Regions from separate parts of the Streptomyces sp. NPDC002896 genome, predicted to be linked through region 2. Evidence: riboswitches for the same ligand, from Rfam matches in the RefSeq annotation. Region 2 holds a riboswitch; the other holds the start of a gene.
The links. A riboswitch is a leader RNA that binds a small molecule or an ion and turns the genes downstream of it on or off. The one in region 2 is predicted to bind glycine.

Region 1 (7,378 bases), on a different contig from region 2:
GTACATGCTCACCCTGTGGCTGCACGGCGACTGCACGGCGGACGGCGCCGAGGGCAACCCCGCCGCCACGGACGTGCTGGTGCCGATCGCGCCCGCACCGCCCGGCATCGCCGCACACCGCCCGCACCTCGTCGCGGATCTGCTGCCCGTCGTGACCCACCGGCTGAACCGGGCTCCCCTGCTCGCCCAGCCGGCGCAGCCTGCCCAGCCGACCGAGCCCGCCCAGCCGGCCGCCTGAAGAGCGTTCACCGCGCGCGCCCCGCTGCCGTCATAGTCCGGCCGCGGGGCGCACGCATGCCCACGGGTCCATCCGGACTAGTCCCGTGGGGCCACGCCGAATCCTCCGAAGTGACAGTGCAGTTGGGGTGAACCGTCCGCACGGGTGATGCGTCATCAACCTGTGAGGAGAGGTGCTGCCAAATCCCTGCGGATTCTCGCCCGTGGGGCAACACTGGTTCCGGACCGAACTGAACGGGGGGCGGCCATGAACAACACATCGAGCCGCAGGACAGACATCACATCGCAGCGAAAGATCCTTTCCATGTGCCAGCACCAGCCACCGTGCCCGACAGCAGACTCCGCCGACCGCGAGGCCGCGGTCCTCGTGGCGCACCACCCGGAACAGGGGTGGAGCCTGCTCTGCAACGGCGTCCTGCTCTTCGAGGACACCGGTGAGCTGCTGCCGGACGGCCGGATCATCGCCCCGCACCGCCCGCTGGGCACGGGTCAGGTGGTCACGGCCGCCTGAGCGGTACGCACACCGTTTGAGACGGCCGTTCAGAGCCGTCCGGACACATGAGGGGCCGGCCCGGAGAGATCTCTGAACCGGCCCCGACGCATGTCGTCGTCGCCGCGCTGCGGCGCGGCTCAGTCCTCGTAAGCGTCCAGCGGCGGGCAGGAGCAGACCAGGTTCCGGTCGCCGTACGCCTGGTCGATACGGCGCACCGGCGGCCAGTACTTGTCGGCGGCCGAGACGCCCGCCGGGAAGACGGCCTCCTCACGGGCGTACGCGTGGTCCCAGGCACCGCCCAGCGCGCCCGCGGTGTGCGGTGCGTTCCTGAGCGGGTTGTCGTCCGCGGGCCACTCGCCCGAGCCGACCTTCTCGATCTCCGCGCGGATGGCGATCATCGCCTCGCAGAACCGGTCGAGCTCGCCGAGGTCCTCGCTCTCGGTCGGCTCGATCATCAGCGTCCCGGCCACCGGGAACGACATGGTCGGCGCGTGGAAGCCGTAGTCGATGAGGCGCTTGGCCACGTCGTCGACGCTGACGCCGGTCGCCTTGGTCAGCGGCCGCAGATCGATGATGCACTCGTGTGCGACGAGCCCGCCGGGGCCCGTGTAGAGCACCGGGTAGTGCGGCTCGAGCCGCTTGGCGATGTAGTTGGCCGACAGCACCGCGACCTGCGTCGCGCGCTTCAGCCCCTCGCCGCCCATGAGTCGCACATACGCCCAGGAGATGGGCAGGATCCCGGCGGAGCCCCACGGGGCCGCGGAGATCGGGCCGACACCCGTCGCGGGGCCCGCGGCGGGCTGCAGCGGGTGGTTCGGCAGATACGGGGCGAGGTGCGCGCGGACGCCGACCGGGCCGACGCCCGGGCCGCCGCCGCCGTGCGGGATGCAGAACGTCTTGTGCAGGTTCAGGTGCGACACGTCGCCCCCGAAGTGGCCCGGCTTGGCGAGGCCCACCAGCGCGTTCAGGTTCGCGCCGTCCACGTACACCTGGCCGCCCGCGTCGTGCACGGCCGCACAGATGTCGGCGACATGCTCCTCGAACACGCCGTGTGTCGACGGGTACGTGATCATGAGTACGGACAGCTCGTCGCGGTACTGCTCGATCTTGGCGCGCAGGTCCTCGACGTCGATCTCGCCGTCGTCCGCGGTCTTCACGACCACGACCTTCATGCCTGCCATGACGGCGCTGGCCGCGTTGGTGCCGTGCGCCGACGACGGGATGAGGCAGACGGTCCGCTGGTCGTCGCCGTTGGCCCGGTGGTAGCCGCGTACGGCCAGCAGACCGGCCAGCTCGCCCTGCGAACCGGCGTTCGGCTGCAGCGACACCTTGTCGTAGCCGGTGACCTCGGCGAGCCGCTCCTCCAGCTCCGTGATAAGCGTGAGGTAGCCCTGGGCCTGGTCGGCCGGAGCGAAGGGGTGCAGCTGGCCGAACTCCGGCCAGGTCACAGGCTCCATCTCGGTGGTCGCGTTGAGCTTCATGGTGCAGGAGCCCAGCGGGATCATGCCGCGGTCGAGCGCGTAGTCGCGGTCGGCGAGCCTGCGCAGGTAGCGCAGCATCGCCGTCTCCGAGCGGTGCTGGTGGAAGACGGGGTGCGTGAGGAAGTCGTCGGTGCGCAGCAGCGACTCGGGCACCGCCTCGGCGACCGTCGCGTCGAGCGCCTCGATGTCCGCCTCGATACCGAACGCCGTCCAGACGGCGCCCACCTGCGCACGCTTGGTGGTCTCGTCGCAGGCGATGCCCACATGGTCCGCATCGACCAGGCGTACGTTGACCCCGCGCTCACGGGCAGCGGAGACGATCTCGGCGGCCTTGCCCGGCACCCGTGCGGTCAGCGTGTCGAAGTACGCGCCGTGCACGACCTCGACGCCGCCCGCCCGCAGCCCTTCGGCGAGGATCGTGGCGTACCGGTGGGTGCGCTGCGCGATCGCCTTCAGGCCGTCCGGGCCGTGGTAGACGGCGTACATGCCCGCCATCACGGCGAGCAGCACCTGCGCGGTGCAGATGTTGCTGGTGGCCTTCTCGCGGCGGATGTGCTGCTCGCGGGTCTGCAGCGCGAGGCGGTACGCCTTGTTGCCGTCGGCGTCGACGGACACACCGACCAGACGGCCGGGCAGGCTGCGGGCGAACTTGTCGCGGACCGCCATGTAGCCGGCGTGCGGGCCGCCGAAGCCCATCGGCACACCGAAGCGCTGCGTGGTGCCGACGGCGATGTCGGCGCCCAGCTCGCCCGGCGAGGTCAGCAGGGTGAGGGCCAGCAGGTCGGCGGCGACGGTGACGATCGCGCCGAGCTCGTGGGCCTGGTCGATGACGGGCTTGAGGTCGCGCACGGCGCCGGAGGCGCCCGGGTACTGCACCAGCACGCCCACGACACCGCGCTCGGCGACATCGGCCGGGATGCCCTCGGACAGGTCGGCGACGACCACCTCGACGCCGGTCGGCTCGGCGCGCGTCTCGATCACGGCGATGGTCTGCGGCAGGGCGTCGGCGTCGATGAGGTACACGCCGTTCTTGACCTTGCCGACGCGACGCGAGAGCGCCATGGCCTCGGCCGCCGCCGTTCCCTCATCGAGCAGCGAGGCACCGGAGGTGGGCAGCCCGGTCAGCTCGGCCACCATCGTCTGGAAGTTCAGCAGCGCCTCGAGCCGGCCCTGCGAGATCTCCGGCTGGTACGGCGTGTAGGCGGTGTACCAGGCGGGGTTCTCCATGACGTTGCGCAGGATGACCGGCGGGGTGAACGTGCCGTAGTAGCCGAGCCCGATCATCGAGTCGAGGACCTGGTTGCGATCGGCGAGCGAGCGCAGCTCGGCCAGCACCTCGGCCTCGGTCCGCGCACCGGGCAGCTCCAGGGCATCGGCGCTCTTGATCACTTCGGGCACGGCAGCCGCCGTGAGCTCGTCGAGCGAGCCGTACCCGACCTGGGCGAGCATCTTGGCCCGCTCCCCGGCGTCGGGCCCGATGTGCCGCTGCTCGAACGGGATGCCCTGCTCCAGCTGGGAGAGCGGAATGCGGTTGGCGGTCATGTGCGGAGGCCTCCTGGTCTGACGCGACCTTCGTGGGCACCACGCGCGGGTGCCCGGACGGCCTCCCCCTCTGTCATCTCAACCTGAGAGTTTCACCGGCGCGCACATGTCGTCCGGCTTTCACCGTCGGTGAGAGCGGAAGCCGTCGACGCCCGCTCTGCTTTCCAGAGTGACCTCGTCCGTGCGGTACAGGGGCCTGAGAGATTCCGGGGAGGATTTGCTCCTTCGGCGCCTCCGATCGGGACCGGAGGACTCTCCCGCACGGGGTCAGCAGCCGATGTCAGCGTACCAGCGAGGGCTTGGCCCGGGGCCTCGCCCCGGGACCCGACGGATGCCCCACCCGAGGCTTCGAGTGGCCGCCTTGCCCGATGTGCTCTTTCGTAGTGCTTACGGATGAGTGGCGAGCAGCTGGAGGGCCCGTGCAGACCGACATCGATCCGCGCACTTTGATAGGCCGAAAGGCCTTCGATCGCAACGGACACAAGATCGGCACCGTCGACGAGGTCTACCTCGACGACGCGACCGGCATCCCGGAATGGGCGGCCATCCGCACGGGCCTGTTCTCCAGGGACGCCTTCGTCCCCCTGGAGCCGAGCGAGCTGGTCGAGGGCACCCTGCAGATCCCCTTCGAACGCGCCCTCATCAAGGACGCCCCGGATTTCGGCGTGGGCCGCCATCTCTCCCCCGAACAGGAACTGCAGCTCTACCACCACTACGGGCTGGATGTCTCGGACTCGGGTGCCGCACCGCCCCCTGACCGCGACTTCGGCCGCCTGGCGGACTCGGACGACACCTGACCTTGCCCCACTCCCGGTCCGACTCGCGGGCTCTCGCGCCCCGCAGGATCCGGCCCGGCGGGACCGTCGCGCTCTCCGCCCGCGCTCCCGTACTCGCCGCCCCGCTCGATGCCGCCCTCGTCGTCTCCGGGCCCCGGAGCCTCCCCGCCTGGCCCAGCGCTCGGGCCCGAATCTCCGGGTTCGGGCACAAGGGGCAGCGGCTCGGCCGGCTCCAGGTCCGGATCGTCGGTTCTGAACGTCCGTACGCGGCCGGGCGGGGAGCCCGGCGTCTCGAAGCGCACGGTCACCCGCCCCAGACCGCTCCCCTGCACCCAGCCGGCGCCGTACTCGGCATGCCGTACGTCGCGACCCGCCATCCAGTGCCGCTCGGCCGGCACCGGCGCCTCCCCTTCCGGCTGCTGCGCCGCGTCCTCGTGCTCCGGTTCCTCGGACCGCTCGCCGGCCGCCTGGGCGAACAGATCCTCCTGTGTGAAGTCGGCGAGCCCGCTCACGCCGACCCCGAGCAGCCGCACCCCACCAGTGGTGTCCACGGCCTCCAGCAGCCGCCCCGCGGCCTCCCGGACCACAGCAGGATCGTCGGTGGGACCGCGGAGGGTCTCGGACCGGGTCAGCGTCGAGAAGTCGTACCGCCGCACTTTGAGGACCACCGTCCGCCCAGACCGCCCGGCGCCCCGCAGCCGCTGAACGCACCTGTCCGCGAGCCGCTGCACCTCCAGTCGGATCCGCACACGGTCATGGATGTCCACGTCGTACGTGTCCTCGACCGACACCGACTTGGCATCGCGCTCGGCCACCACGGGCCGCTCGTCCTGCGCCAGCGCCATCGCATACAGGGCGCTCCCGTGCGCCTTGCCCAGCAGCCGTACGAGCTCGTCCTCACCGGCCTCGGCGATCTCCTCGACCGTGGTGATCCCGGCCCGCCGCAGGTGGTCTCCGGTGGCCGGTCCGACGCCCGGCAGCACGCGCACCGACATCGGGCCCAGCAGGGCCCGTTCCGTGCCGGGCCGTATCAGCACGAGGCCGTCGGGCTTGGCCTGCTCGGAGGCGATCTTGGCGAGCATCTTCGACGCGGCGAGCCCCGCGGACCCGGTCAGCCCCGTGAGCGCCTTGATGTCCGCCCGCAGCCGCTCTCCGGTGGCCCGCGCGGAGTCCTCGTCCCAGCCCGTGCCCCCTGCCTCCAGGTCCACGAAGGCCTCGTCCAGGCTGAGCGGCTCGACCAGCGGCGACAGCCGGTGCAGCAGTCCCATCACCTGCTCGCTGATCTCCCGGTACAGCCCGAACCGGGGCACCAGATACGCGGCGTTGGGCGCGAGCCTGCGCGCCTGGGCCATGGGCATCGCGGAGTGCACCCCGAACGCACGGGCTTCGTACGAGGCGGTGGCGACGACTCCTCGGGGCCCCAGTCCGCCCACCACCACGGCCTTTCCGCGCAGGCTGGGCTTCGCCGCCTGCTCCGCGGAGGCGTAGAAGGCATCCATGTCCAGATGCAGGATGGTGGGCGCGGTTCTCACATCACCGATGCTGCCTCACGCCACTGACAATGCCCCGGACCGGCGGCCCCTGGGAGCAGCCGGCAGCTCGCAGGCGCCCCGCTGGGAGCAGCTCACACAGCGCGGTTACGGCGCCTTGCGAGCTCATCGGCGGGGTGGTGTCCGACCAGCGTCTCCCCGGTGTCGATGCGCTCCCCGTGCAACTGCGACAGGGCGCTCTCGACGTCCCGCCAGACCACGCCCACAGCGATCCCGAAGATGCCCTGCCCGCCCTGCAGCAGATCGTGGACCTCGTCGGGCGACGAGCACTCGTAGACCGTCGCGCCGTCACTCATCAGCGTCATGCGCTCCAGGTCCCGGAACCCGCGCTCCCGCAGATGCTGCACCGCGGTGCGGATGTTCTGCAGGGACACACCGGTGTCGAGGAACCGCTTGACGATCTTCAGAACGACGACGTCCCGGAAGCTGTAGAGCCGCTGGCTGCCCGAGCCGTATGCCGGCCGCACGCTCGGCTCGACGAGGCCCGTGCGCGCCCAATAGTCCAGCTGCCGATAGGTGATGCCAGCTGCCGCGCAGGCCGTCGGACCGCGGTAGCCAATCTGTTCGACCGCTACACCGCCGTTACCCAACACTGCTTCCCGCCGTTTCGGAGTGTGGTCGGCCGCGCTGCTGTGGAGCGGATACGCCTCCACCCGACCCCGTCCGGGGCCACCCCCAGCCGTACCGTCGCCGCTGCTTCTCACGCCGACCTCCGTCCTTGACCCGCCTTCTCGACGGTAGGCAGTCACCAGGGGTGCGTCAACGATCGCCACACTCGGCACGCCGAGTGATAATCACCCTACGAGTGGTTTCCCGTTCCTCACCGTGGGGAAAGGCTAGCCGAATGCACTGACAGCGGGCGCCACCCCACCCGTCGGCCACGGCCCGCCACCCATCGGCCACGGCAAGGCACCTGCCGAGCTGACCGTGGCCCGGACCGGACGACTGAGGGCCACGGTGGGCAAGCGTCCCTCACCGGCCCGCCGGACTCACTGGCTGTTGGTTCCGAAGTCCTCGGGCGAGATCTGGTCGAGGAACTCGCGGAACTTCTCCACCTCGTCCTCCTGCTCGTCCGGGATCGCGATCCCCGCGTCGTCCAGCACACCGTCGCTGCCATAGATCGGCGTCCCGGTGCGCAGCGCCAGCGCTATCGCGTCGGAGGGCCGGGCACTGACCTCGACTCCGCTCGCGAACACCAGCTCCGCGTAGAAGACGCCCTCGCGCAGGTCCGTGATGCGCACTTCGCTGAGTTCCTGGCCGACCGCGTCGAGCACATCTTTGAACAGATCGTGGGTCAGC
Region 2 (7,378 bases):
CTCGGAGCTGAAGACGGGGACGTATGCCTGCCCCTCTATCTCCACGGTCGGCAGGTCCAGGGTGCGGCTGTCGGGGCCGCCGCCGCTCGGCAGCGGAATCCATATGGGGCTGCGGCCGAGCACCTCGACGATGCGGGCACCCGCCGAGGGGACGCCGAGGGAGGCGGCGAGCACCTCCTCCAGCTCGTTGCCGGGCCACCCGCCGTGCGGATGGGGGTGCGCGTGCGCCGGGATGTCCATGTGCCTACCACCTGCTCGGGCCTCTGTTCGCTGCGCTTCGCACCTTAACGCTGCGCGCTGGGCGAGGGCGCCCGCAGTCGTGGGGTGCGCCCCCACCCGGGAACCAGGCGGTACGCGGAAGCACCCGCCGTCGCGGGTTGTGCCCACCCTCCCCCAAGCTCTCGGCTTCTCCCCCAGTGCCTTAAGGGCCTGGGAGGTACCCCCAGAGCAGGGGGGACCCCCATCGCCCTGCGGAACGCCTGCCCACAACGGTGAAGGCGGAGCCGTCCGCCCCCCCCCAGCCCGCCGCTTCGGCGTCGGCACCGGCAGGAGAATCGCTCACCGGTCGAATTCCACCGCCCGCAGGACATCCGCCGCCGATCGGTCCAGCAGTACCGCCGACGAGCAGCCCGACGGCAGCTCGCCGCGCTCCACGGAGCGGATCAGGCGCGTCACCGCCCTGCGGTGCCGCGCGAACGCGTACCGGGAGACCCCGCGGCCACGCTCCCGCTGCCCCGCCAGTGCCGTGCCCGGCGTGACGTCGAGCAGCATCAGGTGCAGGGTGGAGCCGCGCCGCCGGGCCTCGCGCCCCAGCCACCGGCGCACCCAGGTCTGCGTGCCGCAGTCGTGCACGACGACGCTCTTGCCGGCCCGCAGCGCACGGCGCAGCCCGGCGTAGTGCGCGAGGCGGACGAGGGGACGGTAGACCGCATAGGGGAGCAGGCGGGGCACCCGCCGGGCCCAGTGGTCGCGCATGTCCTGCGAGTCGACGCGTGCGCCGGCCACCGCCCGCCGCATCAGCGTGGACTTGCCGCTGCCCGGCAGTCCGGACACGACGACGATGTCGCCCGCGGCGAAGGAGAGGCGGCGCGGCCCGCGGCCCGCCCGGTCGCGGAGATCGCGTACGACGGCCTCGGGGAGGCGGCCGCGGTTCTTCGCGACCGTGGCGGCGGGCTGCTCCGGCAGCGCCACCCCGGTCGTGGTCGCGTATGCGCTGGTCCTGTGCACCGTGATCGTCCTCCCCGTCGGTCACATCACCCTGCCCTGACGAGTGTAAAGAGAGAGTAATGCGGGACAAGCTCATTACCGGCTCGTTGCTCCCGGAACAATCCTGTTGCTCCCCTGGGACAGTGCCCCGGAGGGCGTGCAATGATGGGCGCGCCAACTGCATACCGGCCGCTTGAATCCGCGCGGGAGAGCTCTCAGCCGTCCAGGTCCTGGTAGATCCAGGCAGGTCGTGGCTGGGGCGCCGAAGGAGCAAGTCCCTCCCTTGAATCTCTCAGGCCCCGATACCGCGCGGGCGAGGCACATCTGAAAAGCGGGCCGTCACAGCCGGGCAGTCGGGTTACTGCCCAGGCGAATGGCGGCTCCACCCACGGTGCAAGCCGCGGGCCCCGGGCTCGTGGCGAACCTCTCAGGTTCCGATGACAGATGGGGAGGATCGACTCGACCTCGCCTGTCATGCCCTGGGAGCACCCCCCTATGAGCAATGCCCTCCGCAAGACCGCCCTCGATGCGCTGCACCGCGCGCTCGGCGCGACCATGACCGACTTCGCGGGCTGGGACATGCCGCTGCGGTACGGCAGCGAGCGCGACGAGCACAACGCCGTACGCACCGGGGCCGGCCTCTTCGACCTCTCGCACATGGGCGAGATCACCGTCACCGGGCCGGACGCCGCGAACCTGCTGGACTACGCGCTGGTCGGCAACATCGGCGCCGTGGCGGTCGGCCGCGCCCGCTACACCATGATCTGCCAGGAGGACGGCGGCATCCTCGACGACCTGATCGTGTACCGGCTCGCCGAGCAGGAGTACATGATCGTCGCGAACGCCTCCAACGCGCAGGTGGTGCTGGACGCCGTCACGGCCCGCGCGGCCGGTTTCGACGCGATCGTGCGCGACGACCGTGACGCGTACGCGCTGATCGCCGTCCAGGGGCCCGAGTCCCCCGGCATCCTCAAGTCGTTGACCGACGCCGACCTGGACGGGCTGAAGTACTACGCCGGTCTGCCCGGCACCGTCGCCGGTGTCCCCGCGCTGATCGCCCGTACCGGCTACACCGGCGAGGACGGCTTCGAGCTGTTCGTGGCGCCCGAGCACGCGGAGAAGCTGTGGCAGGCGCTCACCGAGGCGGGCGCACCGGCCGGTCTCGTCCCGTGCGGGTTGTCGTGCCGCGACACGCTCCGCCTGGAGGCGGGCATGCCGCTGTACGGGCACGAGCTGTCCACCGCGCTGACCCCGTTCGACGCCGGTCTGGGGCGAGTGGTCAAGTTCGACAAGACCTCCAACAACGGTGACTTCGTGGGGCGTGTCGCCCTGCTCGAGGCCGCCGAGCGGGCCGAGAAGAACCCGCCGCGCATGCTCGTCGGGCTGATCGCCGAGGGCCGCCGCGTGCCGCGCGCCGGCTACCAGGTCGTCGCCGAGGGCAAGGCGATCGGCGAGGTCACCTCCGGCGCCCCCTCTCCCACGCTCGGCAAGCCGCTCGCCATCGCATACGTCGACGCCGCACACGCCGCGCCCGGCACCCCCGGCGTCGGCGTGGACATCCGCGGCAGCCACGAGCCGTACGAGGTCGTGGCGCTGCCGTTCTACAAGCGCCAGAAGTGACGCCGTGCCCGACGGTCCTCTGGGGCTCGTCGGGGCCGGATCGGATCGCACACAGAACCCTCCCCCAAGCTCTCGGCTTCTCCCCAGTGCCTTAAGGGCCTGGGGGGTACCCCCAGAGCAGGGGTACCCGCGACACCACCACTCCCCCGCATACAGGAGAATTCAGGTCATGAGCAACCCCCAGCAGCTGCGCTACAGCAAAGAGCACGAGTGGGTGTCGGCCGCCGAGGACGGCGTCGCGACGGTCGGCATCACGGAGTACGCGGCGAACGCGCTCGGCGATGTCGTCTACGCCCAGCTCCCGGAGGTCGGCGACACGGTGACCGCGGGCGAGGCCTGCGGCGAGCTGGAGTCGACGAAGTCGGTCAGCGACCTGTACGCGCCCGTCTCCGGTGAGGTCACCGAGGCCAACGAGGACGTCGTCAACGACCCGTCGCTGGTGAACTCGGCCCCCTTCGAGGGTGGCTGGCTGTTCAAGGTACGCATCTCGGAGGAGCCGGCCGACCTGCTCTCCGCCGACGAGTACGCCGACTTCTCCGGTAACTGAACCAGGCGACCGGCCGTACCGACCGACGCACCGAAATGACCGCCGCACCGAACGGGACCTCGATGTCGCTTCTCAACTCCTCCCTTCACGAGCTCGACCCGGATGTCGCCGCCGCCGTCGACGCCGAGCTCCACCGCCAGCAGTCCACCCTCGAGATGATCGCCTCGGAGAACTTCGCTCCGGTGGCCGTCATGGAGGCGCAGGGCTCGGTACTGACCAACAAGTACGCCGAGGGCTACCCCGGCCGGCGCTACTACGGCGGCTGCGAGCACGTGGACGTCGTCGAGCAGATCGCCATCGACCGGATCAAGGCGCTGTTCGGAGCCGAGGCCGCCAACGTGCAGCCGCACTCGGGTGCGCAGGCGAACGCGGCGGCGATGTTCGCGCTGCTGAAGCCGGGCGACACGATCATGGGTCTGAACCTGGCACACGGCGGCCACCTGACCCACGGCATGAAGATCAACTTCTCCGGCAAGCTGTACAACGTGGTCGCGTACCACGTGGACGACAACGGCGTCGTGGACATGGCCGAGGTCGAGCGCCTCGCCAAGGAGTCCAAGCCGAAGCTGATCGTGGCGGGCTGGTCGGCGTACCCGCGTCAGCTGGACTTCGCGGCGTTCCGCCGGATCGCGGACGAGGTCGGTGCGTACCTGATGGTCGACATGGCGCACTTCGCCGGTCTGGTCGCGGCCGGGCTGCACCCCAACCCGGTCCCGCACGCCCATGTCGTGACCACGACCACCCACAAGACGCTGGGCGGCCCGCGCGGCGGTGTGATCCTTTCCACGCAGGAGCTCGCCAAGAAGATCAACTCGGCGGTCTTCCCCGGCCAGCAGGGCGGTCCGCTGGAGCACGTCATCGCGGCGAAGGCGGTCTCCTTCAAGGTCGCGGCGAGCGACGAGTTCAAGGAGCGCCAGCAGCGCACCCTCGAGGGCTCGAAGATCATCGCCGAGCGCCTCGTGCAGCCCGACGTCACCGAGGCCGGCGTCTCCGTCCTCTCCGGCGGCACGGACGTCCACCTGGTCCTGGTCGACCTGCGCAACAGCGAACTCGACGGGCAGCAGGCCGAGGACCGCCTCCACGAGGTCGGCATCACGGTCAACCGGAACGCCGTTCCGAACGACCCGCGCCCGCCGATGGTGACGTCCGGCCTGCGGATCGGCACCCCGGCCCTGGCCACCCGCGGATTCCAGGCCGACGACTTCCGCGAGGTCGCGGATATCATCGCGGAGGCGCTGAAGCCGTCGTACGACGCCGAAGCCCTGAAGGCCCGGGTCGCCGCCCTCACCGCGAAGTACCCGCTCTACGCCGCCCTCGGCAAGTAGCCACACCGGCTCGTAGCCACAGGCCCCACGGGGCACCGCGCACACTGGAACAAACCGGAATCCGGCAACGGATGCACTGCGCGCGGTGCCCCGCCCCATGTTTTTTCACAGCAGTACCCCAAGGAGTTCCCCGTGGCCATCTCGGTCTTCGACCTGTTCTCGATCGGCATCGGCCCGTCGAGCTCGCACACCGTCGGGCCGATGCGGGCGGCCCGCATGTTCGCCCGCAGGCTGCGGAACGAGGAGCTGCTCACGCAGACGGCCTCCATACGCGCCGAGCTGTACGGCTCCCTGGGCGCGACCGGCCACGGCCACGGCACCCCGAAGGCCGTCCTCCTCGGCCTCGAGGGCGAGTCCCCGCGCACCGTCGACGTGGAGACCGCCGACGAGCGCGTCGAGAAGATCAGGTCGGCTGGGCGGATCAGCCTGCTCGGGACGCACGAGATCGCCTTCGACTTCGACGAGCACCTGGTCCTGCACCGCCGCAAGGCGCTCCCGTACCACGCCAACGGCATGACGCTCCGGTCGTACGACGCCGAGGGCGGGGCGCTGCTGGAGAAGACGTACTACTCGGTGGGCGGCGGCTTCGTCGTCGACGAGGACGCGGTGGGCGCCGACCGCATCAAGCTCGACGACACCGTGCTGAAGTACCCCTTCCGCACGGGCGACGAGCTGCTGCGCCTCACCCGCGAGACGGGCCTGTCGATCTCGTCGCTGATGCTGGAGAACGAGAAGGCCTGGCGCACCGAGGACGAGATCCGCGAGGGCCTGCTGGAGATCTGGCGGGTCATGCAGTCTTGCGTGGCGCGCGGCATGTCCCGCGAGGGCATCCTGCCCGGCGGCCTGAAGGTCCGCCGTCGCGCCGCGAACTCCGCGCGCCAGCTGCGCGCCGAGGGCGACCCGCTGGCGCGCGCGATGGAGTGGATCACTCTGTACGCGATGGCGGTGAACGAGGAGAACGCCGCGGGCGGCCGTGTCGTCACCGCGCCCACGAACGGCGCAGCGGGCATCATCCCCGCGGTCCTGCACTACTACATGAACTTCGTGCCCGGCGCCGACGAGGACGGCATCGTCCGCTTCCTGCTGGCCGCCGGCGCGGTCGGCATGCTGTTCAAGGAGAACGCCTCCATCTCCGGCGCGGAGGTCGGCTGCCAGGGCGAGGTCGGCTCGGCCTGCTCGATGGCCGCCGGCGCACTGGCCGAGGTCCTGGGCGGCTCCCCGGAGCAGGTCGAGAACGCCGCCGAGATCGGCATGGAGCACAACCTCGGCCTCACCTGCGACCCGGTCGGCGGCCTCGTCCAGATCCCGTGCATCGAACGCAACGGCATGGCGGCGGTCAAGGCAGTCACCGCCGCGCGGATGGCGATGCGCGGCGACGGCAGCCACAAGGTGTCCCTCGACAAGGTCATCAAGACCATGAAGGAGACCGGCGCCGACATGTCCGTCAAGTACAAGGAGACGGCGCGGGGCGGGCTCGCGGTCAACATCATCGAGTGCTGAGCGAAACGCGCCTCACGTACTCGGTCTGCTGCCGCGGCCGCCGCGCACCGGCCCCCGTGCGTATGTGCGCCGTCAGGCGCGGAACTCCGCCGACCGCTCCGGCGACGCCTCGGCCAGCGCCTTCGTGACCTCCTCGGCGCCGGCCGCGAGGCCGTACACCGGGGTGCCGGGCTGCTGGCGCCAGGAGTCGTCGAGGCCGCCGGTGTCCACGGTGTCGAAGCCGAGCTCGTCGAGGAGGCCGCGTACGACCCGCTTGGCGGCCTCGTCGTCGCCGGCGACCGGCAGGGCGATGCGTGCCGGGTCGCCCTTGGGCTTCGGCTTGTCGAGGAGGTCGTGGGCGTACGTGCCGTTGAATGCCTTGATGACGGGGTGGCCGATCTGCCGCTCGGTCCAGCGGCTCTCGGTGAGGCCCTCGTCCTCGATGGCGGCGATCCTGCCGTCCCGCTGCTGGGGGTAGTAGTTGCCGGTGTCGATCACGGCGACGCCGTCCGCGGCCCCGTCGAGCAGCCCGGACGGCAGGTCGGGCACGGCCTTCACGGGGACGGTGATCACGACGACCTGGGCGCCGCGTGCCGCGTCCCCGACCGTGACGGGCGTCGCCCCGGTCTCCTCGGCCAGCGCGGTCAGGGTGTGCGGACCGCGCGAGTTCGCGACGGACACGTCGTGCCCGAGAGCGGTCAGGCGCCGGGTGAGGTTGCCGCCGATGTTGCCGGCGCCGATGATGCCGATCTTCATGACTTGCCCTGCCTTCTCCGGAGGCGGTGCTGACGGGGGCGCAAACCTCCGGGACAACCGGGATATTCCGGGCGTTGCGGCTCTCGGGTGACATGGCACTTCCATGCCGGCGTATGCACCGCTCCCGTACGGCGAAAGGGCCCGGCGCCCCGCCTCTCGGCAGGGGCGCCGGGCCCTTGGGCCACGGCCGATGCTCAGGCGCTCTTGTTGAGAGAAGCCCAGAACTCGTCGAACGACAGCAGCTTGTCCTTGTTGGTGTCCTTGGCGGCTATCACGGCCTCCGCCACAGGCACGGTGACGTGGAAGTCACCCAGCTGCGCCATGACGCTGCTGTACTCGGCGGCCGTGATGAAGCCGTCGCCGTCCACGTCGAACCGCTCGAATGCCCTGCGTGCTTCCTCGATGTCCGCCACCGGATCCGCCCCTTCTTGGTACCTACTGACGT

Region 1: another riboswitch for glycine. It lies ahead of gcvP (aminomethyl-transferring glycine dehydrogenase); the one in region 2 lies ahead of gcvT (glycine cleavage system aminomethyltransferase GcvT).

The regions. Positions count from the first base shown of each region.
Region 1 is NZ_JBEOVA010000004.1:496,284-503,661, forward strand. Features, by position in the region: gene ABT009_RS09395 (hypothetical protein) at 1-238, shown strand, start outside; gene ABT009_RS09400 (DUF5999 family protein) at 542-748, shown strand; gene gcvP (aminomethyl-transferring glycine dehydrogenase) at 868-3,753, opposite strand; glycine riboswitch at 3,928-4,023, opposite strand; gene ABT009_RS09410 (PRC-barrel domain-containing protein) at 4,173-4,550, shown strand; gene ABT009_RS09415 (DNA polymerase IV) at 4,466-6,061, opposite strand; gene ABT009_RS09420 (MerR family transcriptional regulator) at 6,154-6,783, opposite strand; gene ABT009_RS09425 (bifunctional nuclease family protein) at 7,069-7,378, opposite strand, start outside.
Region 2 is NZ_JBEOVA010000008.1:152,619-159,996, reverse strand. Features, by position in the region: gene ABT009_RS16610 (enhanced serine sensitivity protein SseB) at 1-240, opposite strand, end outside; gene ABT009_RS16605 (AAA family ATPase) at 559-1,233, opposite strand; glycine riboswitch at 1,401-1,524, shown strand; gene gcvT (glycine cleavage system aminomethyltransferase GcvT) at 1,702-2,826, shown strand; gene gcvH (glycine cleavage system protein GcvH) at 2,996-3,373, shown strand; gene glyA (serine hydroxymethyltransferase) at 3,436-4,698, shown strand; gene ABT009_RS16585 (L-serine ammonia-lyase) at 4,831-6,198, shown strand; gene ABT009_RS16580 (NADPH-dependent F420 reductase) at 6,271-6,933, opposite strand; gene ABT009_RS16575 (EF-hand domain-containing protein) at 7,128-7,346, opposite strand.